One region of the Pradoshia sp. Z4_20 genome, then DNA from elsewhere that is predicted to be linked to it. Evidence: riboswitches for the same ligand, from Rfam matches in the RefSeq annotation. Region 1 holds a riboswitch; each other region holds the start of a gene.
What was found. A riboswitch is a leader RNA that binds a small molecule or an ion and turns the genes downstream of it on or off. The one in region 1 is predicted to bind S-adenosylmethionine.
Positions count from the first base shown of each region.

Region 2: linked by a shared signal. The riboswitch ahead of AC4BHP_RS11950 (O-acetylhomoserine aminocarboxypropyltransferase/cysteine synthase family protein) and the one ahead of metK (methionine adenosyltransferase) in region 1 are both predicted to bind S-adenosylmethionine.
Region 3: linked by a shared signal. The riboswitch ahead of AC4BHP_RS10680 (methionine ABC transporter ATP-binding protein) and the one ahead of metK (methionine adenosyltransferase) in region 1 are both predicted to bind S-adenosylmethionine.

Region 1 is NZ_JBZAJD010000009.1:25,705-33,696, reverse strand. It holds gene AC4BHP_RS16350 (alpha/beta hydrolase) at 1-508, opposite strand, end outside; gene AC4BHP_RS16345 (gamma carbonic anhydrase) at 619-1,149, shown strand; gene AC4BHP_RS16340 (C39 family peptidase) at 1,253-2,104, shown strand; gene asnB (asparagine synthase (glutamine-hydrolyzing)) at 2,101-3,996, opposite strand; gene metK (methionine adenosyltransferase) at 4,194-5,393, opposite strand; SAM riboswitch class I at 5,527-5,655, opposite strand; gene pckA (phosphoenolpyruvate carboxykinase (ATP)) at 6,034-7,623, shown strand; gene AC4BHP_RS16320 (DUF2584 domain-containing protein) at 7,760-7,992, opposite strand, start outside.
Region 2 is NZ_JBZAJD010000004.1:106,642-114,633, reverse strand. It holds gene AC4BHP_RS11985 (3-hydroxyacyl-CoA dehydrogenase/enoyl-CoA hydratase family protein) at 1-913, shown strand, start outside; gene AC4BHP_RS11980 (acetyl-CoA C-acetyltransferase) at 951-2,129, shown strand; gene AC4BHP_RS11975 (acyl-CoA dehydrogenase FadE) at 2,196-3,980, shown strand; gene AC4BHP_RS11970 (arsenate reductase family protein) at 4,123-4,476, shown strand; gene gcvH (glycine cleavage system protein GcvH) at 4,549-4,932, shown strand; gene AC4BHP_RS11960 (toprim domain-containing protein) at 5,103-5,498, shown strand; gene AC4BHP_RS11955 (thioredoxin family protein) at 5,473-5,754, shown strand; SAM riboswitch class I at 6,032-6,136, shown strand; gene AC4BHP_RS11950 (O-acetylhomoserine aminocarboxypropyltransferase/cysteine synthase family protein) at 6,223-7,542, shown strand; SAM riboswitch class I at 7,637-7,748, shown strand; gene AC4BHP_RS11945 (methionine ABC transporter ATP-binding protein) at 7,862-7,992, shown strand, end outside.
Region 3 is NZ_JBZAJD010000003.1:114,889-122,880, reverse strand. It holds gene AC4BHP_RS10705 (glucose 1-dehydrogenase) at 1-186, shown strand, start outside; gene hpaB (4-hydroxyphenylacetate 3-monooxygenase, oxygenase component) at 295-1,737, shown strand; gene AC4BHP_RS10695 (hypothetical protein) at 2,013-2,333, shown strand; gene AC4BHP_RS10690 (WapI family immunity protein) at 3,138-3,569, shown strand; gene AC4BHP_RS10685 (pyridoxal phosphate-dependent aminotransferase) at 3,916-5,082, opposite strand; SAM riboswitch class I at 5,578-5,684, shown strand; gene AC4BHP_RS10680 (methionine ABC transporter ATP-binding protein) at 5,766-6,779, shown strand; gene AC4BHP_RS10675 (methionine ABC transporter permease) at 6,769-7,440, shown strand; gene AC4BHP_RS10670 (MetQ/NlpA family ABC transporter substrate-binding protein) at 7,461-7,992, shown strand, end outside.

The DNA of each region.
Region 1 (7,992 bases):
TGATGTAGAGTGAATCGTTCAAATCAAATTCAATAACTTCTGGATTTCTCGTTGCCATTTCAACCGTTAATCCTGAAGGTTTTTTATATGTAGGATAAACAAGATTTAAAACCTTTGACATGGATTCAAGTAATTTTGGAGGATGAATTAATGTTCCAAAGCATGGTGAAGATAGGATAATACCCGCTAAATTATATTCTTTAAGTTGAAGCATGTTAATGATGATGAGTCCTCCCATGCTATGACCCAGCATGAATACAGGCAAACCAAATGTATAAGCCTCGTTCACCCATGAATCAACCTCATCAATATAATCCTCAAATGAATCAATATGCCCTCGATTTGCACGTGAAGTCATTCCCTGACCTGGCAAATCTCCAATAATTACGTGATACCCTTCTGATAGCCATCTTTCAATTAACCATTTATATCTGCCTGAATGCTCCATGGCGCCGTGAACAATCACGATTACACCATAGGCTTTCCCCTCAGCTTCCCACTTTTTCATAGATGAACTCCTCCTGTATGATGTTTAGCTTTATTTTATTTACACTGTACCGCTTTATATGTACACTTTTATTAACTATCTATTTTACAGTAGAAAACGGAGGTTTTGTAATGAAATTATATCAATATATAGATAAAATTCCTTCCATCGATCAAACTGCTTATTTAGCGGATCATGTAGTTATCAGTGGTGATGTCACAATCGGTGAAAATTCAAGTGTTTGGTTTAACACAGTCATTAGAGGTGATGTCGCTCCTGTGATTATCGGTAAAAATGTTAATATTCAAGATAACTCAGTCCTCCATCAAAGTCCCAACAACCCATTAGTACTGGAAGATAATGTAACGATAGGCCATCAAGTCATTCTCCATAGTTGCCATGTGAAGAAAAATGCTTTGATTGGGATGGGCTCCATTATTCTTGACGGAGCTGAAATAGGAGAAGGTGCCTTCATCGGTGCAGGCAGTTTAGTATCTCAAGGTAAAAAAATCCCACCAAACACACTCGCTTTCGGCAGACCTGCTAAAGTAATTCGTGAATTAACAGATGATGATCGTAAAGACATGGAAAGAATAAATAAGGAATACGCAGAAAAAGCACGCTATTATTCAAGTATACAACCTTTAAAAGAGAATAACTAATTATCATTCCTCATTAGGGTATACTCTTTATTGTATACCCATTCCCTTTATTATTTAGCTATAAATGATACACCTTTTTAAAATCAATTTCAGGAGTAGGATTATGAATACTTTCATTTTGATTTTCATGTTATTTAGTATCATTTCAATCATTTTGGTCCTATGGCGTCAATATCAGCCACTATCTATTTTGATTGTTATCTCTTTGATAGGCACTTTCCTGTATACAGGCTGGAAGGTCTATAACTCAAATTACTCCTTTGCTCATCAAATTAATAATATGATTGATAAGTCAGTAAGCTTAACAACTTCTATTACCAAAGATAATCGACCTGCAAAACCTCCTGCCAAAGATAAAGTACTTCTTGATGTGCCGATCGTTAAACAGCAGCCCGAGCTCCCAAGAGGATGTGAAGTAACCAGCCTGGCTATGCTTCTTCAATATTCCGGATTGGATGCTGATAAATTAAAACTTGCCCAGCAAATAAAAAAAAATCCAGCTAAAATAAAAAAAATAAATGGTGAAATCCATTACGGTGATCCTAATGATGGATTTATTGGAGATATGTATTCAACTAATAAACCTGGCCTCGGAGTGTATCATAAGCCTATAAAAAAACTTGCTGAGCATTATATGCCTGGCAAAATAATCGATTTTACCAATGGAGATTTCAACCAAATCAAAAAGTATCTCTCAACCAATCGGCCAGTCTGGGTTATCATAAATACAGCCTATGAAAAACTGGATCCATCCTATTTCCATACTTGGAAAACACCAAATGGGAAAATATCGATTACTTATAAGGAGCATTCTGTCGTAGTGACGGGATATGATCAGCATTATATTTATTTTAACGATCCCTTAACAGGAATTAAAAATAAAAAAGCACCCTCCGCTGATTTTGAAAAAGCGTGGGTGCAAATGGGAAAACAGGCTATAACCTATAAAGATTAATGGATTGGGTCACTTATCATATCCTTTTCAGCTAATGCCTGGAAAGGATATTTTTCTTCGACATATACAGAGTACCATATCATAAATACCAATACAGTCCATAGTTTACGGCTATTATCCGCTTTACCTGTAACATGATTATTGAACAGATTCATAATGACTTGCTTATCCAGCAAATGATCTGTTTGGCTTTCTTTTATTATTGTAATCGCCCATTCATACATTTCATTTTTTAACCAATGACGGATAGGGACTGGAAAACCAAGTTTCTTACGATTTAATACATGGTCAGGAATGATTCCCTCTGCAGCTTTTCTAAGTATATATTTGGTCGTTCCATGAGCAGTTTTTAAATCAGTTGGAATTCCGGATGCCACCTCAAATACTTTTTTATCAAGGAATGGCACTCGAAGCTCAAGAGAATGTGCCATCGTCATCTTATCAGCTTTTACTAATATATCTCCGCGCAGCCATGTATGAATATCAATATACTGCATTCTGCTCACATCATCATATTCGGGTGTTTCTGCGTAGAACGGATGTGTTATCGCAGTATAATCCAGCTTTGATTTATATAATTTGAATAATTGCCCCTTCTCTTCCTCCATAAACATCTTGGCATTTCCAAGATAGCGTTCTTCAATCGGCGTACAGCCGCGCTCTATAAAACTTTTGCCTTTTACACCTTCAGGCATCATGGCAGCAATTCTTTTTAGCGCTCTTTTCATAAGTACAGGAATTTTATTAAACATGGCTAAGGATTGAGGCTCACGGTAAATATTGTATCCTCCGAATAATTCATCCGCTCCTTCACCTGACAGAACAACCGTTACATGCTTTTGCGCTTCCCTTGCCACGAAATATAAAGGAACACAAGCGGGGTCTGCCAACGGGTCATCCATATGCCACATAATTTTCGGCAGTTCCCTCATATATTCCTGCGGCGATATAATATAGCTGATATTCTCTACCCCAAGCTTGTCAGCTGTTTCTTTAGCTACATCAATTTCACTGAAACCATTCTGTTCAAATCCAACTGAGAATGTTTTAATTCCAGGATGAAATTCTTTAGCTATGGATGCGATGATTGTAGAATCAATTCCACCTGAAAGAAATGAACCAACGGGTACATCACTGCGCATATGCATGCTGATACTGTCATACATCACATCTTGAATTTCTTTAATCCAATCTGGTTCACTGCGCAGAATAGGTTTAAATTCTGCTTTCCAATATTGGCGGATTTCCATAGGTTCTCCAATTTTCTTTGTAAAGCAATGTCCAGGCAATAATTTTTTCACATACTTTGTCATCGTTGCTGGTTCTGGAGTAAATTGAAAGGTAAGATAATGCTGCAGAGACACATGATCCAATTCTTGTTTTTCTATAGCGTGTATAATACTTTTCTTTTCAGAAGCAAAATAGGTCTTATCCCCATCTTCCTTATAAAAAAATGGTTTAATCCCAAATGGATCACGGGCACCAAAAACAGATTTCTCCTGTTTATCCCAAATCACGAACCCAAACATCCCACGAAGCATTTCAACTGCCTTTTCCCCATATTGAACAAATGCCGCCAGGATTACTTCAGTATCTGAATTTGTAGAAAACGCCATGCCTTCCTTTTCCAGCACTACTTTCAATTCCAAGTAGTTGTATATTTCTCCGTTAAAAACAATCCAATAGCGTTCATTTTCATACGTTAAGGGCTGATGTCCACATTCAATATCAATGATGCTTAGTCTTCTGAAACCAAGCTGGATATGTTCATCTATATAATACCCCTCGTCATCCGGCCCTCTATGCGTAATCAAGTCATTCATACTTTTAATTAGTTCTGAATCCTGATTCGCTTGTTGGTGATCATGCATACATCCTACAAATCCACACATTATTATTCACTCACTACCTTTACTTTCGACTGTTTTTCATTTAAAAATATCAAAGAATTAGATTTTAGATATGAGCTAGGGTCCCGACAAAATACGATCCATTATACCCGATTTCATAGTTTCCTAATATTACCATATTTAGACAAAAAAAGAAAGAGGGTTTATCCCTCTTTCTTGAAATGTTTATGCTGTTTATCTTAGATGTTAGCTTCCGTACGCAGTACTTCTACTTTATCAGTTTTCTCCCAAGGAAGATCTAAATCATTACGTCCAAAATGTCCGTAAGCTGCTGTTTGTTTATAAATCGGACGTCTTAAATCAAGCATTTTTATGATTCCTGCAGGGCGCAGATCAAAGTTAGCACGTACTAATTCAATTAATTTTTCCTCTTCAATTTTACCTGTACCGAACGTATCAATGGATATAGATACTGGCTGAGCTACACCAATCGCGTAAGCCAGCTGAACTTCTGCTTTATCTGCAAGACCTGCTGCTACAATATTTTTAGCTACATATCTGGCTGCATAGGCAGCAGAACGGTCTACTTTTGTAGCATCTTTACCAGAGAATGCTCCACCACCGTGACGTGCGTATCCACCATACGTGTCAACAATGATTTTACGGCCAGTCAAGCCTGCATCCCCTTGTGGACCTCCAATAACAAAACGGCCCGTTGGGTTAATAAAATATTTAGTTTGTTCATCAATAAGGTGAGCAGGAACAACCGGTTTAATTACTTGTTCTTTTAAGTCTTTCTTAATTTGATCCAGTGTTGTTTCCGCGTCATGCTGAGTAGAGATTACGATGGTATCAATTCTTACCGGATTTTTATTTTCATCATATTCCACTGTGACTTGTGTTTTTCCATCAGGGCGCAAGTATGGAAGAACTTCTTGTTTACGAACCTCAGCCAGCTTTCTAGATAATTGGTGAGCAAGAGAAATAGGAAGAGGCATTAATTCTTCTGTTTCGTTGCAGGCAAAACCGAACATTAGACCCTGATCTCCCGCCCCAATTGCTTCAATCTCTTCATCTGACATCGTGCCTTCTCTTGATTCCAAAGCTTGGTCTACACCTTGGGCGATATCTGCAGATTGTTCATCAATAGAGGTTAAGACAGCGCATGTTTCTGCATCGAAACCATATTTTGCACGTGTATAACCAATCCCTTTGATTGTGTCACGTACAATTTTTGGAATATCCACATACGTAGAAGTAGTGATTTCTCCCGCTACTAAAACTAATCCAGTGGTAACAGATGTTTCGCAGGCTACCCTTGCATTTGGATCCTTTGCTAATATTTCATCCAAAATGGCATCAGAAACCTGATCGCAAATTTTATCCGGATGACCTTCTGTTACAGATTCTGATGTAAACAAATGTCTCTTATTAGACATGTATATTTCCTCCTTCAGTTTCCCTGTTTATGGCTACTCATTATCTTTAATTATCTCCTGATTATACGAAAAAAGACCTTTCCCCTTTATAAAGAAAAGAGGAAAGGTCTGAGTCTCAGAAATCTGCCTTTCACTCTCATCGTTCAAGGCATTATAACCTTGCATCAAGTTAGCACCTTTGCGTGATTTCCATTATAAGGAATCAAACTGCAGGTTGCCCCGGCTTCATAGAGCTCGTCTCTCCACCGAGTCTTGATAAGAGTATCCATATCAAATGTATATATTATCTTATCCATCATTTTCTGTCAATAAATAAACAGGAATATATTGTTAAGATAAAACTTTAGCTTCATCCTTTTTCTAAAAGAAGTACAGTCAGAACTTAAAATTCGCATTTCAATTATGATATTGATATAATTAATTTACGAATATTCAAATAAATATACTTTATTATTTATCCATCAATATTGACTAATATCCCTATTCTTTCACCAATGAAAACAATAATAATTATTCTTATATACTATATTAAACCATATTTTTGAAAATTAACACAATTAGTATGGATAAATCGATTAAATGTGTTATACTATTTTCCATATAATATGCTTACCAAAATTCTGGAAAAGGATGATACCTTATGAACAGTGTAGGAGTTTCCAATGAATTGAAACAATTACTTACTCATGATAATATTCACATTCAGCTTTCAGTGCCACAATTAGTTGAAAAAGTATTAACCAGAAAAGAGGGCATCCTCACATCTACTGGAGCGATTAAAGCCGAAACAGGTAAATATACCGGCAGATCTCCAAAGGATAAATATATTGTAGAGGAAGCTGCCACTAAAGATAAAATAGCCTGGGGAAGCGTCAATCAAGCAATATCTGAAGACGCATTCTCTAAATTATATGATAAAGTTATCGATTACCTCGAAAAACGAGATGAATTATTTGTATTTAATGGGTTTGCTGGGGCTGCAACAGACTACCGCCTTCCTATACAAGTAATCAATGAATATGCCTGGCACAATTTATTTGTACATCAGCTGTTTATCCGCCCCACTAAAGAAGAGCTTGAAAATCATTCTCCTGAGTTTACTATTATCTCAGCACCAGGTTTTAAAGCAAACCCTCTCGTGGACGGTACACAATCTGAGACGTTTATCATCATTTCTTTTGAGAAAAAAGTCGTCTTAATTGGAGGCACCGAGTATGCAGGTGAAATGAAAAAATCCATTTTCTCAATCATGAATTACCTGTTGCCTGAGAAAAATGTGTTCTCTATGCATTGTTCAGCAAATGTAGGTTTCGAGGGAGATGTAGCTCTTTTCTTTGGCCTATCCGGCACTGGAAAGACTACTTTATCAGCCGATCCAAATCGCCGCCTTATAGGTGATGACGAACATGGCTGGTCTCCTGATGGTGTATTTAATATTGAAGGCGGCTGTTACGCAAAATGCATCAATCTCACACAGGAAAAAGAGCCTCAAATTTTTAATGCCATACGCTTTGGTTCTGTACTAGAGAATGTGGTTGTAGATGAAGATACGAGAATTGCTGACTATGATAATGGAATGTTAACTGAAAATACCCGGGCAGCTTACCCTATCGAAGCCATGCAGAACATCGTCACACCTAGTATAGCGGGCCATCCCAATACAATCATCTTTTTAACTGCTGATGCTTTTGGTGTTCTGCCTCCAATCAGCAAGTTAACCAAAGAACAGGCAATGTATCATTTTCTAAGCGGTTATACGAGTAAATTGGCAGGGACTGAACTCGGAATCACTTCACCACAGGCTACGTTTTCTACCTGCTTCGGTTCACCATTCTTACCATTGCATCCAACTAAATATGCTGAGATGCTTGGCAAAAATATTGAGGAACATCAAGTTCAGGTATATCTGGTTAATACCGGTTGGACTGGAGGAGAGTATGGGACAGGTAGCCGCATGAAGCTTTCTTATACACGATTGATGATTCAAGCTGCATTGGAAGGAGAACTAGCCAATATCGAAACGGTACAAGACAGAATATTTGGCTTAGCGATTCCTTTACACGTACCTGGAGTACCTGATGAAGTTTTACAGCCGCAGAAAACGTGGAAAGATCCAGAAGCCTATTATGAAAAGGCGAATGAGCTTGCACATAAATTCAGAGAAAATTTCAAGGAATTTAAAAATATCAGTTCTGAAATTGAATCTAAAGGTGGACCAATTACCTTTTAAAGAACTAGCGGTGTCTTAGGAAGCCAAAAAGAAATGGCTTTCCTGAGGCACTATTTTATTTGTCTAAATTTAAAAACAAACCCACCGCCCAATGTAATTCTGGATGAAGGTTTGTTTTCTTTAGTTTCTATTCAATTTAGTTACTGGAATTTAAAGAAATCAACTCATATGTAATGGTTGTGCAGTTATTTTCCCATTCCACTTTTTTTATCCGTGCCGTTCCTCTCGATTCTCCATCCAGAGTTTTTCGGATATCAATCGGAATTTCAATTGGATATAGGCGGTATCCTTCTTTTTTTAGGACGAATAGATTTTCCTCAACCCTTTTTTCATTAGCCTTTGTCACTATAAGAGTATTCAATTCCATTG
Region 2 (7,992 bases), on a different contig from region 1:
TTTGCTAGAATTCCATTCTCCGAATAATGCGATTGGCTTTGATATTATTCAAATGATCAATTATGCAATTGAAGAAGTGGATAAAAACTACAAAGGATTAGTTATCGGAAACCAGGGCAAAAACTTCTGCGTTGGAGCCAACCTGGCCATGATTTTAATGGAAGTACAGGACGACAATATATTTGATGTAGAAATGATTACACGTCAATTCCAGCAAGCAATGATGAATATTAAATACAGCAATAAACCGGTTGTCGCTGCGCCATTTAATATGACGCTTGGCGGAGGAGCTGAAATTTGCTTGCCAGCCGCAAAAATCCAGGCATCATCTGAGTCATATATAGGATTGGTTGAGACGGGTGTCGGTTTGTTGCCTGGCGGAGGCGGAAATAAAGAGCTGTATATTAAACATCTGGATAGCTTACCGAATGGTATTGATTTCGATATTACTAAAGTTGCTATTAAAGTGTTTGAAACGATTGCTACTGCCCAAGTATCTACTTCCGCTGATGAAGCAAGAGAGAATAACTTCCTGAATAGTAACGATGGAATCAGCTTTAATCCGGATCATCAGTTATACGATGCGAAACAGGCTGTTATTGCTTTACATGATACTGGTTATAAGCCACCGGTGCGCAAAAAAATTCCGGTATCAGGAGAACCTGGTTATGCGGCTCTGTTACTAGGAGCGCAATCCATGCTGTATTCAGGCTATATTTCAGAGCATGATTTGAAGATTGCCCAAAAAATTGCCTATGTTTTAGCTGGCGGTAAAGTGCCTTATGGAACAGAAGTAGATGAACAGTATTTACTTGATTTAGAAAGAGAAGCATTTATCAGCCTTGTCCAAGAAGGAAAAACACAGCAGCGCATGCAACATATGCTTGTTAAAGGAAAACCATTACGCAATTAATAGATCCGTATTTTGAGTGATTAAGAGGAGGATTGGCATGAGAGAAGCAGTGATTGTAGCCGGAGCCAGAACCCCGGTAGGCAGAGCCAAAAAAGGAACTCTTGCAAATGTTCGACCAGATGATTTAGGTGCATTAGTAGTAAAGGAAACGCTAAAACGAGCAGAAAATTACGATGGACCAATTGATGATATGATCTTTGGATGCGCTATGCCTGAAGCAGAGCAAGGGCTCAATGTGACTCGTAATATCGGTGCCTTGGCAGGTTTACCATACAATGTACCCGCTATAACGATCAATCGTTACTGTTCATCAGGACTGCAATCCATTGCTTATGGAGCAGAGCGAATTATGCTCGGACATTCTGAAACGGTCATTTCCGGTGGGGTTGAATCGATGAGTATGGTTCCGATGATGGGACATGTAGTTCGTCCCAATTCGAAACTGGCAGAAGCAGCTCCTGAATATTATATGGGTATGGGACATACGGCTGAAGAAGTTGCTAAGAAATTTGGGATTACCCGTGAAGACCAGGATGCCTTTGCAGTACGCAGTCACCAAAAAGCAGCACAGGCCATTCGGGATGGGAAATTTGAAGATGAAATCGTTCCTGTTGATGTCACTTTTCGTCAAGTAGGATCAGACAATAAATTAAAAGAGCGCTCCGTTCAATTTACAACAGATGAAGGAGTACGAGAAGGGACAACAACGGAAGTGCTTGCTAGACTGAGGCCTGCATTTTCACTCACAGGAACAGTAACAGCCGGGAATGCTTCACAAACCAGTGATGGAGCAGCAGCGGTATTACTGATGGATCGGGAAAAAGCCGAGGCGGATGGCTTCAAGCCACTTTTAAAATTTCGTTCTTTTGCAGTCGCAGGAGTGCCACCGGAACTTATGGGAATCGGTCCGGTAGAAGCAATTCCTAAAGCTCTTAAACTGGCAGGCTTAAGTTTATCTGATATTGGATTGTTCGAATTAAATGAAGCGTTTGCTTCCCAATCCATTCAGGTAATTCGTCAACTTGGATTGGATGAGGAGAGGGTGAATGTAAATGGCGGTGCCATTGCATTAGGACATCCACTTGGGTGTACTGGAGCTAAATTAACCTTGAGTCTCCTTCACGAGATGAAACGACGAAATGAGCAATTTGGAGTCGTAACGATGTGTATTGGCGGAGGAATGGGCGCGGCTGGAGTATTTGAATTATTAGCATAAAAAGTTATAAGCGATGAGATGATTGGCAACGAGAGCCCAGTCATCTCTAAATAAGGGGGAAGAAAAATGGCTAATCAAACAGAAGAAGTGTTAAAAGGCGGAGCGTTTTTAATTGAGGATATTGAAGCAGAGAATATGTTTACACCTGAGGACTATACAGATGAGCATAAAATGATTGCAAAAACGACTGAGGATTATTTAGTAAATGAAGTATTGCCTCAGGTGGAATATTTAGAGGATCATGAGTTTGACCGTTCTGTAAAACTATTGAAACAAGCTGGAGAACTGGGTCTATTGGGCGCAGATGTACCGGAGGAATACGGTGGATTAGGCTTGGATAAAGTTAGTTCCGCCCTTATTTCAGAAAGACTATCCCGTGCAGGAGGCTTCTCTATTTCTCATGGAGCACATGTTGGTATTGGTTCCTTGCCAATCGTTTTGTTTGGTAACGAAGAACAAAAACAAAAGTACCTTCCATTATTGGCTACCGGGGAAAAGCTAGCAGCCTATGCCTTAACAGAACCAAGCTCAGGCTCTGATGCACTTGGCGCAAAGACAACAGCAAAATTGAATGAAGCAGGAACTCACTATGTCTTAAATGGTGAAAAACAATGGATTACAAATGCAGGCTTTGCTGATGTATTTGTCGTATATGCAAAAATCGACGGTGACAAATTCTCTGCATTTATCGTAGAAAGAGAGTATCCAGGTGTGTCTACTGGACCGGAAGAAAAGAAAATGGGGATTAAGAGCTCTTCAACTAGAACATTAATTCTTGAGGATGCAGAAGTACCTGTTGAGAACCTATTGGGAGAAGCAGGAAGAGGTCATGTAATTGCCTTTAACATTTTGAATATCGGTCGTTATAAATTGGGAGTAGGAGCTGTTGGTGCTTCCAAACGAGGATTTGAATTAGCTGCTACGTATGCTAATCAACGCCAACAGTTTAAAACACCAATCTCTTCATTTAATTTAACAAAAGAAAAGCTCTCTACAATGGCTTCCAAAATATACGCAGCTGAAAGTTCCGTCTATAGGACAGTTGGTTTATTCGAGGAAAGAATGAGCCGCCTAAGTGATGAAGAAGTAAAAGATGGGAAAGAAGTAGCAAAATCAATTGCTGAATATGCAATCGAATGCTCCTTAAATAAGTTCTTTGCTTCCGAGGTTTTAGATTATGTTGTGGATGAAGCGGTTCAGCTTCATGGAGGCTATGGATTTATGGCTGAGTATGAAATTGAAAGAATGTACCGTGATTCTCGTATTAACCGTATATTTGAAGGAACAAACGAAATTAACCGTCTGCTTGTACCAGGTACATTCCTGAAAAAAGCTTTAAAAGGTGAATTGCCGTTATTACAAAAAGCACAGGAGCTGTCTGAAGGACTCATGATGCTTATGCCTGAAGAGCCAGGTACAGAGCCGCTTGATCAAGAAAAACATCTTGTGAAAAATGCTAAGAAGATTGGTATTATGATTGCAGGATTGGCTGCGCAAAAATATGGTACTGAGCTGGAAAAAGAACAAGAAATTCTTGTTAATATTGCGGATATTGCTTCTTTCGTTTATGCGATGGAATCAGTTGTTCTTCGTACAGAAAAAGCAATCAAAAAAGATGGCTTAGAAAAGAACAAACAAAAACTTCTTTATACTCAAATCTTCTGCCAGGAAGCATTTGGCGAAATCGAGAAGCATGCTAAAGAAACATTAGTGGCAACAGAAACTGGTGATACATTACGTATGATGACATCAGCTTTACGTAAATTCACACGTTTCACACCAATCAATGTAATCGCACTTAAACGTGAAGCTTCAGAAAAGTTAGTTGATGCTGAGCGTTACACTGTTTAATCCTTTATACTATGGAGGTCTGGTGAAAACCAGGCTTTTTCTTTTCCTGCTATGTTAGACCTGTTACCTTTTCTAGAGCAGAAGTATATCCGTTTAAGATAGATGAAAAAATGTGGTATGCTTCAATTGAGGTGATAAAACGATGATTACATTATACTGGTATCCTAAATGCGGGACATGCAGAAAAGCAAAGAAATGGTTTGATGAAAAGGGAATATCCTATCAAGAAGTTGATATAGCGCAAAATCCTCCATCGAAAGAAGAGCTAGAAATAATTTATCAAAAAAGTGAATTGTCTCTTCAGAAATTTTTTAACACAAGTGGGATGAAATACAGAGAACTTGGGTTAAAAGATAAAGTGAAGGATATGTCTGAAGATGAAATTCTTACCTTGCTTGCATCAGACGGGATGCTAATCAAGCGCCCAATCGCATTTGATGGAGAAAAAGTAACAGTAGGATTCAAAGAGGTAAATTACCAGAAAATCTGGGCATGAAACAATTGTCAAATAACCAGTTTGATGTCATGATAAATAGGAACCATACATACATTTTGGGGGGATTAAATCATGAGCATTCCAGCGGGATTACGTTATACAGCTGAGCATGAATGGGTTAAACAAGAGGATGGTAAGATTCGAATTGGAATAACTGATTTTGCTCAAAAAGAATTGGGAGACATCGTATTTGTGGAACTACCGGAAATAGGTGATCAATTGACCCGTAATGAACCGTTTGGCAGTGTAGAATCAGTTAAGACAGTATCTGAATTGTATGCGCCAATCAGTGGGACAGTTGTTGAAGTAAATGAAGAATTAGCGGATAGTCCAGAATATGTTAATGAATCTCCATATGAAAAAGCATGGATGGTAGTTGTTGAACCATCCGAAATCAGCGAATATGATGAATTAATGGATGCTGGCCAATACGAAACAGCGACTAAAGAAGAGTAGTCAATAGAGGGGAGAAGTTTGGGGTCATTCGTCAGCTTCTTTCCTTTTTATTATGTTTTTAGATCAATTGTTACTTTCCACTATGTTAGGGTAAGATACATATAATGAAAAAGACGAAGGCAATTGTCCAATCACATAGAACGTACTCTCCTAATAAAAGGTGATCAATCATGCAGGATGCTCAAAGTGAGAAAGTAATTATTGTGGAAGGTTCTACCGACCGTCAAAAAATACAATCTGTACTTAACGAATCTGTCGATATAAGATGTACAAATGGAACCATCAGTCTATCGAAAATGGATGAATTAGTAGACGAACTTGAACAGAGAGACGTGTATATTTTGGCTGATGCAGATGAATCCGGAGAAAAGCTGAGAAAACAGTTAAGACGAGAAATGCCAAATGCATCTCACATATATATTAATCGTACATACCGTGAAGTTGCTAATGCGCCAAGATATCATTTAGCAACGGTTCTTTTGGCAGCCAATATAGATGTAAAAGCCGAATTTTTAAAACAAATGAAGGATGTAATGAAAAATGAACAATCAAACCACGATAAATAAAGCGATCTATACTTTTACTCCTCTTTGCGGAACATGTCAATTAGCAGGTAAAATGCTTGATATTGCAAAGGAAGTCCTCCCAAATGCCTCTTTGGAAAAAGTCAATCTTAACTATGCTAAGGAACTTGCAGAAGAATATCAAATTCAAAGTGTACCATGCCTCATTTTAATCAAGGATAACCAGCTAATCGAGAAAATCTATGCCTTCCACTCAGTTCCCTATCTTGTTGATCAATTAAAGAGAATTACAGAGTAAGAGCAGTTATTTCTCAGGAAATATGTCGATGAATATTTAACTAGAATCTTTTAAAGGTGCTGTTTCTATTTTACGCTGTCTATGTCAGAAGTTTTAATTGATTTGTAGAATTCTCTATAATAGCCTGTAATCTCAACCGATTAGACGATTGTTAAGTGGCTAACTGGAGGCATTTATTATAGTAAAAGAAGCTCCTTGTTATTTAATTTAAAAATTCTGAATAATCAGTTGACTCATATTTTTCCATATGCTATAGTTTTAACAACTTAATACTTGGTTCTTATCAAGAGAGGTGGAGGGACTGGCCCGTTGAAGCCCGGCAACCGGTATTTATATAATACACGGTGCCAATTCCAGCGGATATAAATCCGGGAGATAAGGAGAGATGGAAAATGCCTGCCTCTTCTTGTGAAGAGGTTTTTTTCATTTACTCACTTCTCTATTTAAAATGAAATGGAGAGATGTAGAATGGCAAATGAAGAAAAGAAGTATCGGTTTGAAACAGTAGGTATACACGGAGGATTGCAGCAGGATTCGGTAACTGGAGCGAGAAGCGTGCCGATTTACCAGACGAATGCTTATTTATTTAAAGACACAGATCATGCTGCGGATTTATTTGGATTAGCTGAAACTGGCTATATTTATACTAGAATCCATAATCCAACTTCAAGTGTATTCGAAGAACGTATAGCAGAATTAGAAGGTGGCATTGGAGCTTTAGCGGTATCAAGTGGTGCTGCAGCTATAACACTCTCAATCCTAAATATTGCGGGAGCAGGTGATGAAATTATCTCTGCGTCCACTCTATACGGCGGAACCTACAATTTATTTGCCAATACTCTCCCTAAGTATGGTATTAACGTAAGGTTCGTGGATCCAAGTGACACTGAAAATTTTAGAGAAGCGATTACATCAAAGACCAAAGCTATTTTTGGAGAAACGATTGGAAATCCAAGCCTGCAGGTTCTTGATATTGAACGGGTGGCGGAAATTGCTCATGAAGCTGGAATTCCGTTAATCATTGATAATACATTTGCAACTCCTTATTTATCCCGTCCGATTGAGTTTGGAGCGGATATCGTCGTACACTCAGCTACGAAATGGCTGCTTGGAAATGGAACCACATTAGGCGGGGTCATAGTCGATGGAGGGAAGTTTGACTGGAATTCATCTAAATTTCCGGGCTTTACTGAACCCGATCCAAGCTATCATGATCTGATTTACAGTGAAGCAATTGGTGCAGCAGCATTTATTGTGAAGGCCAGAGTTCAGCTGTTGAGAGATTTAGGTCCTTCCTTAAGCCCGTACAATGCCTTTCAATTTATTCTCGGATTGGAAACTCTGCATGTGAGGATGAAGGAGCATGTAGCCAATACGAGATTAATAGTTGACTATTTAAAACAGCATCCGGCTGTATCGTGGGTCTTGTATCCAGGAGATTCAGATCACCCTGATTACGAAAAAACGAAGAAATATTTACCCAAAGGTGCTGGAGCAGTCGTTGTTTTTGGAATAAAGGGTGGACGTGAGGCAGGTAAAAAACTGATTGATTCCGTTGAACTGTGGTCCCATGTGGCCAATGTGGGAGATGCAAAGAGCCTAATTATCCATCCGGCAAGCACGACTCATCAGCAACTAAGTGAAGAGGGATTAAAAGCATCAGGTGTACAGGAGGATTTAATCAGACTGTCTGTTGGAATTGAACATGCAGAAGATCTAATTGAAGAATTGGAGCTTGCGATTGAAAAAGCAACAGGTATAGCTTCCACTGAGGTGGTTGTGAAATAAATATTGAACATGCTATGCAGACTTTGGTGTTGACAGTTCTTTCTTCAACATGATAGGATAGCAGACAGTTAGATTTAATTGAATAGTTTAAGTACTCTTATCAAGAGAGGCCGAGGGAAGTGCCCTTTGACGCCCGGCAACCGGCAATCATTTATGATTGAAAAGGTGCCAATTCACACAGGATAATAAATCCTGGGAGATGAGAGAAAGGAACATGTTATAAATAAATCATGCCTTTCTGCCTCCGCAGAAAGGCATTTTTGTTTAACTGAAGTTATTCTTTAATTATAGGTTGATAGAAAGAGCAGGTGAACTTTTCATGATTACATTACGTGATGTATCGAAGACCTTCTCAGGAACATTTAAACGTTCATCAGCTGTCAAAGCAGTGGATCAAGTCTCATTATCTATTGAAAAAGGCGAGATCTTTGGAATTATTGGGTACAGCGG
Region 3 (7,992 bases), on a different contig from region 1:
AATGATCCTGAAGCGAAGAAGCAAGTTCTTGATCTTATTCCGATGGGATATATCGGTAAGCCTGAAGAGGTTGCGGCGTGTGCAGTTTGGCTTGCTTCGAAGGAATCAAGCTATGTGACAGGATTAAGCTTATTTGTAGATGGTGGAATGGCACAATATCCAGGTTTCCAGGCAGGCAGAGGATAAACATCCCTAAAAAGTCCAAGCCCTTTGGATAATTATTAGACATTCGTACATACATTATGATGGTATGTACATAGTCTACTGTATCTGAATATACAAGGGTGGAGTTTTATGCCGACAAGATCTGGATCGGAATACATCGAAAAAATAGATAATCTTCATTCATCGATATGGATAGATGGACAAAAAGTGAATGGTAAAATTTCTGAACATCAAGCTTTTAAAGGAGTCATAAAGAGTCAGGCTGCATTATATGATTTGCAATTAAAGGAATCCAACCGAGATATCATGACATTTCGTTCACCTGTTACTGGCAATCTGGTTGGGACCTCTTTTTTGGAACCAAAAACAAAAGAGGATCTAGAAAAAAGAAGACTAATGACACAAGTATGGGCTAAATCGAGCGGGGGGTTTTTGGGCAGATCACCCGATTACATGAATACTGTGATGATGTCCTTTGCTTCTGCAGCGGCTGTTTTTTCTGAGCAGGATGAACGTTTCACTAAAAACATGCTGACGATATTTGAGAATGCCCGCGAGCAAGATTTATCTTTCACCCATACTTTTATCAATCCACAGGTAAATCGCTCATCCTATTATGTTGAAAATTTTACCCAGACAATATCTGCGCAGACGACAGAAATAAAGGATGATGGGATTGTTATTAATGGAGCTAGGCTTTTAGCCACACAGGGAGGAATTACGGATGAATTACTGGTATTTCCTTCTAATGGTGCTAGCCATAATAAAGATTTTGCGTATGGATTTTCCATTCCAAGCAACACGCCGGGACTGAAATTTATATGCAGAGAACCATTTAGCTACCGTGATTCAGCATTTGATCATCCGCTTGGTTCCCGTTTTGATGAGGTGGATTCCATTGTCGTGTTTGATCAGGTATTGGTTCCCTGGGATAGAGTGCTCTTTTATGAGAATCCTCTTATAGCTCAGAAAATTTATCAGGAAAGCAGCTTCCATTTACTGGCTGCGCATCAGGTTACAAGCAGGAGAATCGTCAAGCTGAAGATGATTTTGGGGCTTGCTCAAAAGCTAATTGATTCCATTCAGGTGGGTGAGTATCAGCATATACATGATAAAATCAGTGAAATATATGTTGGTTTGGAATCATTAAAGGCGTTGCTGCTTGCATCTGAAGTAAATGCCAAGGCGGATAAGTGGGGAACGATGGTACCGGATGTAAATCCGTTACAGGCATCCATTTTATTGTTTGCTCGTTTGTATCCAAGATGTACAGAAATACTTCAATTAATCGGAGCGAGTGGGCTTATGGCCATTCCAACAGAAGCTGATTTTTCATCAGAAATCGGTGCGGATCTTGATTTGTATTTGCAGGGAGCTATCGTTGGAGCAGAAGAAAAAGTGAAGATTTTTCGGTTGGCATGGGATATATCCATGAGTGCTTTCGGATCGCGGCAATCCCTGTATGAACGATTCTTTTTTGGCGACGCAGTCAGATTGGCTTCAGGGCTCTATATGAGTTACCCAAAAGAAAAATATGTTAAATTAATTGATCAATTTTTAACTGAATACTAAGAGGGAGGACAGTTATCGGATAATGATAGCTGTCTTTATTTTTTGTGTTTTTGCACATCAACAAGTCTACATTAATCCATACATGGAATAAAATTGATGATTTTGTGGAAAATAGCTGATTTTTGTAACATTTAGTAATTAGTGGGATGACTTGCAAATCGATTAGAAACTAAATTAGTTATTATCTTAATATTATAGTAGGTATTGTAAATTATCTGTTTTTAATTAATAATTAGAGTATAATTTGTAACGACTTTTTATCGGAAGGGAACCAAATGAAAGTGAGCATTAAAGAGGAATATGAGAAGCTAGATGTTTCCATGGGACAGATAAAGTATGCAAAGAGAATACAAAAATTGTTATGCGAAAGATTGGATATGGAATTGCCAAGCGAGTATGAGCTATCTGAAATTGTGGTGGAACAGGCTTTGTTTACTTATATAGATATATTAGAAAAATATTATCGCTTGGATGGAAAACCGTGGGAAGAGTTTTATGCAATATATCATGGAGTAACTAATGTTCCTAGACAATTAGAGGACTTTAAAGAACAGAAAAAAGGGACTTTGCAACTTTTAAGAAAAAGGGAGAGCTAATCCTCAGCTGAAGTAAAACTTTGAGGAAAAAGAAGCACTTAGCTAATGCTACCTCTCTTTGTGAAAGAATAAACTGAAACTATCGGGAGTACCCGCTCCAATATCAGAGCTGTGATGTAGTGACCCCAATAAGTTAGAAATCTGACTTTTGGGGTGTAATACTGATCAGCTCTTTTTTTGCTATGCAGCTAGGGGCAGTATATTTCAATGGAGTATGGATATTTATGTTAAAGTGAACATGTAGGGAGGAGAGATAGTTGGTTTATTTCGCAAAGACTCAAAGAGTAGCATTATGGTATATAGTGCTATTAATGATATTGACAATTTCAATAAATGACTTTTTCGATTGGTTATTATACTTCCAAATGATATTTTCTTTAGTTATTCTTGTTTTATTATGTATCAGATATAAATTTGTGATAAATAATGACTATTTGACGTATCAAATATTGTTTTTTAAATGGCCTTTATATAAAACAAGTATATTTCCCCATCAAATAAAACAGATTAAATTTAAACGAGTCAATTGGTATACCAAAGGTGCTTTTATGCAAGTTAAAAAAGGACTTACCATCCGAATTGTAAATTTCAATCCCAACGACGTTTTCAAAGAATTAGTTGATTTTGCTAACAAACATGGTATTCCATATTCTAAAACGAAAGATTATATAATTATAGAAAAATAGTCTTATTCCCTAACGAGGGCAAGGGCTGGTTGATCAGCTCTTTTTTGCTATTCGGTTAAAGGAACAGATTAGTACAAGATGACCAAAGCTAATAAGTTATAAAATATGAGGTGGTAAAATGAAATTCCATCTATTGGGAGAAAAAGCTAAAGTAGAAATAGATATCATAGCTCGTGAATATCCGAATAGCTTTGATTATTGGGATGGAAACTGGGTTATTTCAAACGTGAAAGTTGAAATCCCTGGATATTATGTTGATTTTATTGCTAGTTTAAGAACTGATGACATTAGGGATTTTTTAAATGATTTGAAGTTAATGAATAAGGATTTATCGGGTAAAGCTATATTGAAAAATTTAGATAGCTTTATTTATTTTGAATGTGAAATGGATAAGTTGGGGCATATAGAATGGTCTGGAGAGACTTGTTATCCGACAGGAAGTGGTGCTGTAGTATCCTTTGAATTTGTATCAAATCAATCATATTTAGATGATTTGATTAAAGAATTAGAGAATATAATCTCTCTATATCCAGTTATAAGTAAACCGTAGCTATTGTATTAACAGGTCAATAGCAGAAAATCAAGGCTGTCAGTTGACGGTCTTTTTTTATGCTCCCCATTAGGTAAGACAGTTTGAAAAATCTGGCTTACCTAATGGGGAGTTTTTCTGTGCTCAAAAAAAAAGAACGCTGTATTGATCACATGGGGCGATTGATTTTGGGGCACAGTAAAATAGAATAGTATTATTAAAAAAACGAATTTTAAAAGAGGCGTTAATAGCATCTGTAACAACGTTATCAATAGAGATTGAGCGGCAGAACCCCTTAGAATTCAGGGTTCTGCTTTTATTATATTCATTGTTTACTAGACAGGGAGCAGTTCAATACCGCAGTTGTTTAAGTGAATATTCCTAGCTTTCCAATACGTTCAATAGCTTCTATTAGCCGGTCTTCGTCTACTAATAAGCCGACACGAATGTAGCCTTCTCCGTATTCACCAAAGCCTTTTCCTGCTGCAACGGCTACATCTGCTTTTTCAAGCAAATAATCAGCAAAGCTCTCGCTCTTAAAACCGGCAGGGACAGGAAGCCAAGCAAAGAATGAACCAGTTGGGGCTTCGACTTTCCAGCCGATTTTATTGCAAGCGCCAATGAGGGAATTTCGTCGTCGTTCATAGCGTTCGATAAGCTCTTCTACGCAGGATTGCTCCCCTGTCAAGGCTGCGATTGCCGCTTTTTGTACAGCAGGGAAGAGGCTGACGTAAAGATGATCTTGAATGAGATTGAGTGCTTCGATGATAGCTGGGTTTCCGATAGCAAAGCCAACACGCCAGCCTGCCATATTGTAAGTTTTCGAGAGTGTGTACATTTCAATGCCGACTTCTTTTGCACCCTCCGTTTCAAGAAAACTGATAGGTTTTTGTCCATCAAAGCCAATAGCTCCATAGGCAAAATCATGAAGTACGGTAATGTTATTTTCTTTTGCAAATGATACTGTTTTTTCAAAAAAAGCATGATCTGCGGTAGCTCCGGTAGGATTATTTGGGTAGTTTAAATACATTAGCTTTGCATGGGTCCTTTGTTCTAAAGGGATGCTTTCATAATCCGGCAAAAATTGATTATCTTTTGTTAGTGGAAAAGTTTCATAGTTTACGTTTGCTAATACAGCTCCAGATAAATAGTCGGGATAGCCTGGGTCTGGCAAGAGCATTAGCTCTCCATCGTTGAGCAAGCACATTGGTAGCTCAACTAGTCCGGCCTTCGTTCCAAAAAGGATGGCAACTTCAGTTTTAGGGTCAACCTCGACGCCATATTGCTTGTGATAAAATTGTGCTGCCGCTTCTTTCAACTCTTCCAAACCCCGAAATGGAGAATATTTATGAGTTTGTGCATCTTCAGCCGCCACTTGCAGGGCTTTGACGATATGCGCAGGAGTAGGTTGATCAGGATTTCCTTGTCCGAGATTAATAATGTCTCTGCCTTCAGCTATAGCGCTGTTAACTTTTAGGACAAGTGTTGCAAAAAATTGGACTGGCAGTTTTTTTAAGCGTTCTGAATATGTCATATAATTCACCTTTACGAAGAGAATATAGTTTTGAATATTTAAATAATAGATAAAATTCTATAACCTTTATTTAGAAATGTCTATAGTGAGCTGAAAGAATTTGAATATAGCGGTAGTAAATGGTTATTAGATTTGCTGAGTCATAGATTATAGGGGAACGTTTGATGAAGTGGGTGTGGTAGCTTTTTCAGAAATGATTGTTTTTCGGAAAATGTGAAATGTGGAGACTATACATTAAATGAGCTTGTTTGGCAGATGAAAATAGTGAGCGATGAAAGTGTTATTCAGTCGGCTTGCGAAAATGTAGAGTTTTACATTATCGTCAGTTCAGCCCTACGAAGAAGAATGGGGAGTTTTTTAATCCGATGTATGTGGATTGGAATATTTTATTGAAATTGCAATGATGAAAGCGGTTCAACAGTTTACGTCAAAAAGGTTTTTGTTGACAGACTATTCTGAAGTCTGTAATATCATAAACAAATCAAATAAAGCTATAGCTTATCGAGAGCGACCGAGGGACTAGGCCCTATGACGTCCGGCAACCCCCTTAATAGGGAAGGTGCCAATTCCTGCAGAATGTATTACATTCTGAAAGATAAGTCGAGATAGATGTATTTCGATGCCCCTTTCAGATGAGAGGGGCATTTTTGTTTCAAAAAATGTGTAGAGATAGAGGTTGGCATATGATAAAAATTCAGAATGTTAATAAGATTTACAAAACTAAAAGCGGTATAGTAAATGGAGTTGACAACGTTTCCTTAACAATTAAAAAAGGCGAGATATTCGGGATTGTCGGGTACTCAGGAGCAGGTAAAAGCTCGCTGCTACGCTGTATTAATTTGTTGGAGCGTCCAACATCGGGAAATATCACAGTTGATGGAATTGATCTGGCTAAGTTGAGAAGCAAGCAATTGCGTCATGCACGCTTAAAAATCGGGATGATTTTTCAGCACTTTTATCTTATTAGCCAGAAAACAGTTTTTGAAAATATAGCTTTTTCTTTAAAGGCAGCAAAAGTGCCGCAGACTCAAATACAAGACCGAGTAGAAGAACTGTTGAAAATGGTCGGATTAGCTGAAAAGCGTGAAGTGTATCCTTCGCAGCTAAGTGGGGGACAGAAGCAGCGTGTAGCGATTGCAAGGGCGTTGGCGAATAACCCGACAGTACTCCTTTGTGATGAGGCGACTTCAGCACTAGATCCGACGACAACGAAATCAATATTGAATTTGTTGAAAAAAATCAATAAGGAGCTCAATATTACGATTGTGTTGATTACACATGAGATGAATGTAGTAAAGGAAATTTGTAATCGAATGGCGATTATGCAGGATGGCAAGGTCATTGAGGAAGGCTCGGTGTATGATATTTTTGCTAAACCCCATGCCGATCTTACGAAGGAATTCATTAACAGTGTTGTTTCGTTCGATATACCTGACGCTATTTACCAAAGTTGCAAGGGTCCGATTGTCAAGGTGACGTTTAGGGGAACGGTTGCCGGTGAGGGAGTCATATCGGATACGCTTCAGCAATTTAATGTAAAAGGCAATTTTCTTCATGGCTCAATTGAATATATTCAGGAATTGCCTTTAGGTATTTTTATCATGGAGCTTCGCGGACAGAAGGAAGAGATTAATAAAGCGATATCTTATATAGAAAGTCGAGAGGCAGAAGTGGAGGTGTTCCAACATGGGCTTTGATTTCAACCACTTTATAGAGCTTATTCCTGAAATTAACACAGCATTTTTGCAGACGATTTACATGATTTCCATTTCTTTAGCTGTCGCAATCGTGATTGGTTTACCAGTTGGAATTCTATTATATGTGACAGAAAAGGGTTTATTTTGGGAAAACAAAACGGTTCAGAGGATATTAGGATTTGTCGTCAATTTGGTCCGATCAATACCATTTATTATTTTATTGGTTGCTCTTATGCCATTGACCGAATTTGTTGTAAAGACAACGATTGGACCAACAGCTGCTAGCGTATCGCTGTCAGTCGCAGCTATTCCGTTTTTTGCGAGAATCGTTGAAACGTCTTTACGAGAAATTGATAAAGGTGTTATTGAAGCCGCGATAGCAGCTGGTGCGACACCGTGGATGATTATTAAGGAAGTACTATTGCTCGAAGCGAGATCAGGTATCATTTCGGGTATTACACTTACATTAATTAGCTTGATTGGGTTTTCTGCTATGGCAGGAACGGTCGGTGGTGGCGGTATTGGTGATTTAGCGATTCGCTATGGGTATTATCGCTATGATAATACCATTATGATTGCAACTGTTATTATTTTAATCGTATTGGTTCAGGTTATCCAACTTGCCGGTGATTTCATCGCAAAAGTTATAGATAAAAGATAATAGAAAAGGGGAATTATTTCATGAAAAAGGGGTTAACAGCATTTATTTTATTCTTAGTGGTAGGTACATTGGCAGCTTGCAGCGGCAATGAAAGCATTGAGGATGCAAGCTCAGAGTCAAAGGATATTAAAATTGGAGCTACTTCTGGTCCTTATAGTGATATGGCAACGAAAGCAATCAAGCCAGGCTTGGAAGAATTGGGATACAAAGTAGAAGTGGTGGAGTTCAGTGATTATATTCAACCGAATAAAGCGTTAGATGGTGGAGATATTGATGCGAACCTTTTTCAGCATACTATTTACTTGGAAAACTTTGAAAAAGAGAACAGCATGGATTTGACAGGGTTAATTAAAGTACCGACTGCGCCGATGGGTATTTATTCAAACACGTATAAATCTTTGGATGAAGTGAAGGACGGAGCGACGATTACAATTCCGAATGATCCGGTAAATGCAGCTCGCGCATTCAATACACTTCAAGATGAAGGATTAATTGTAGTAGATGAAAATGCAGAACCCCTTAAAGTTTCTGAAAAGGACATAATCGAAAACA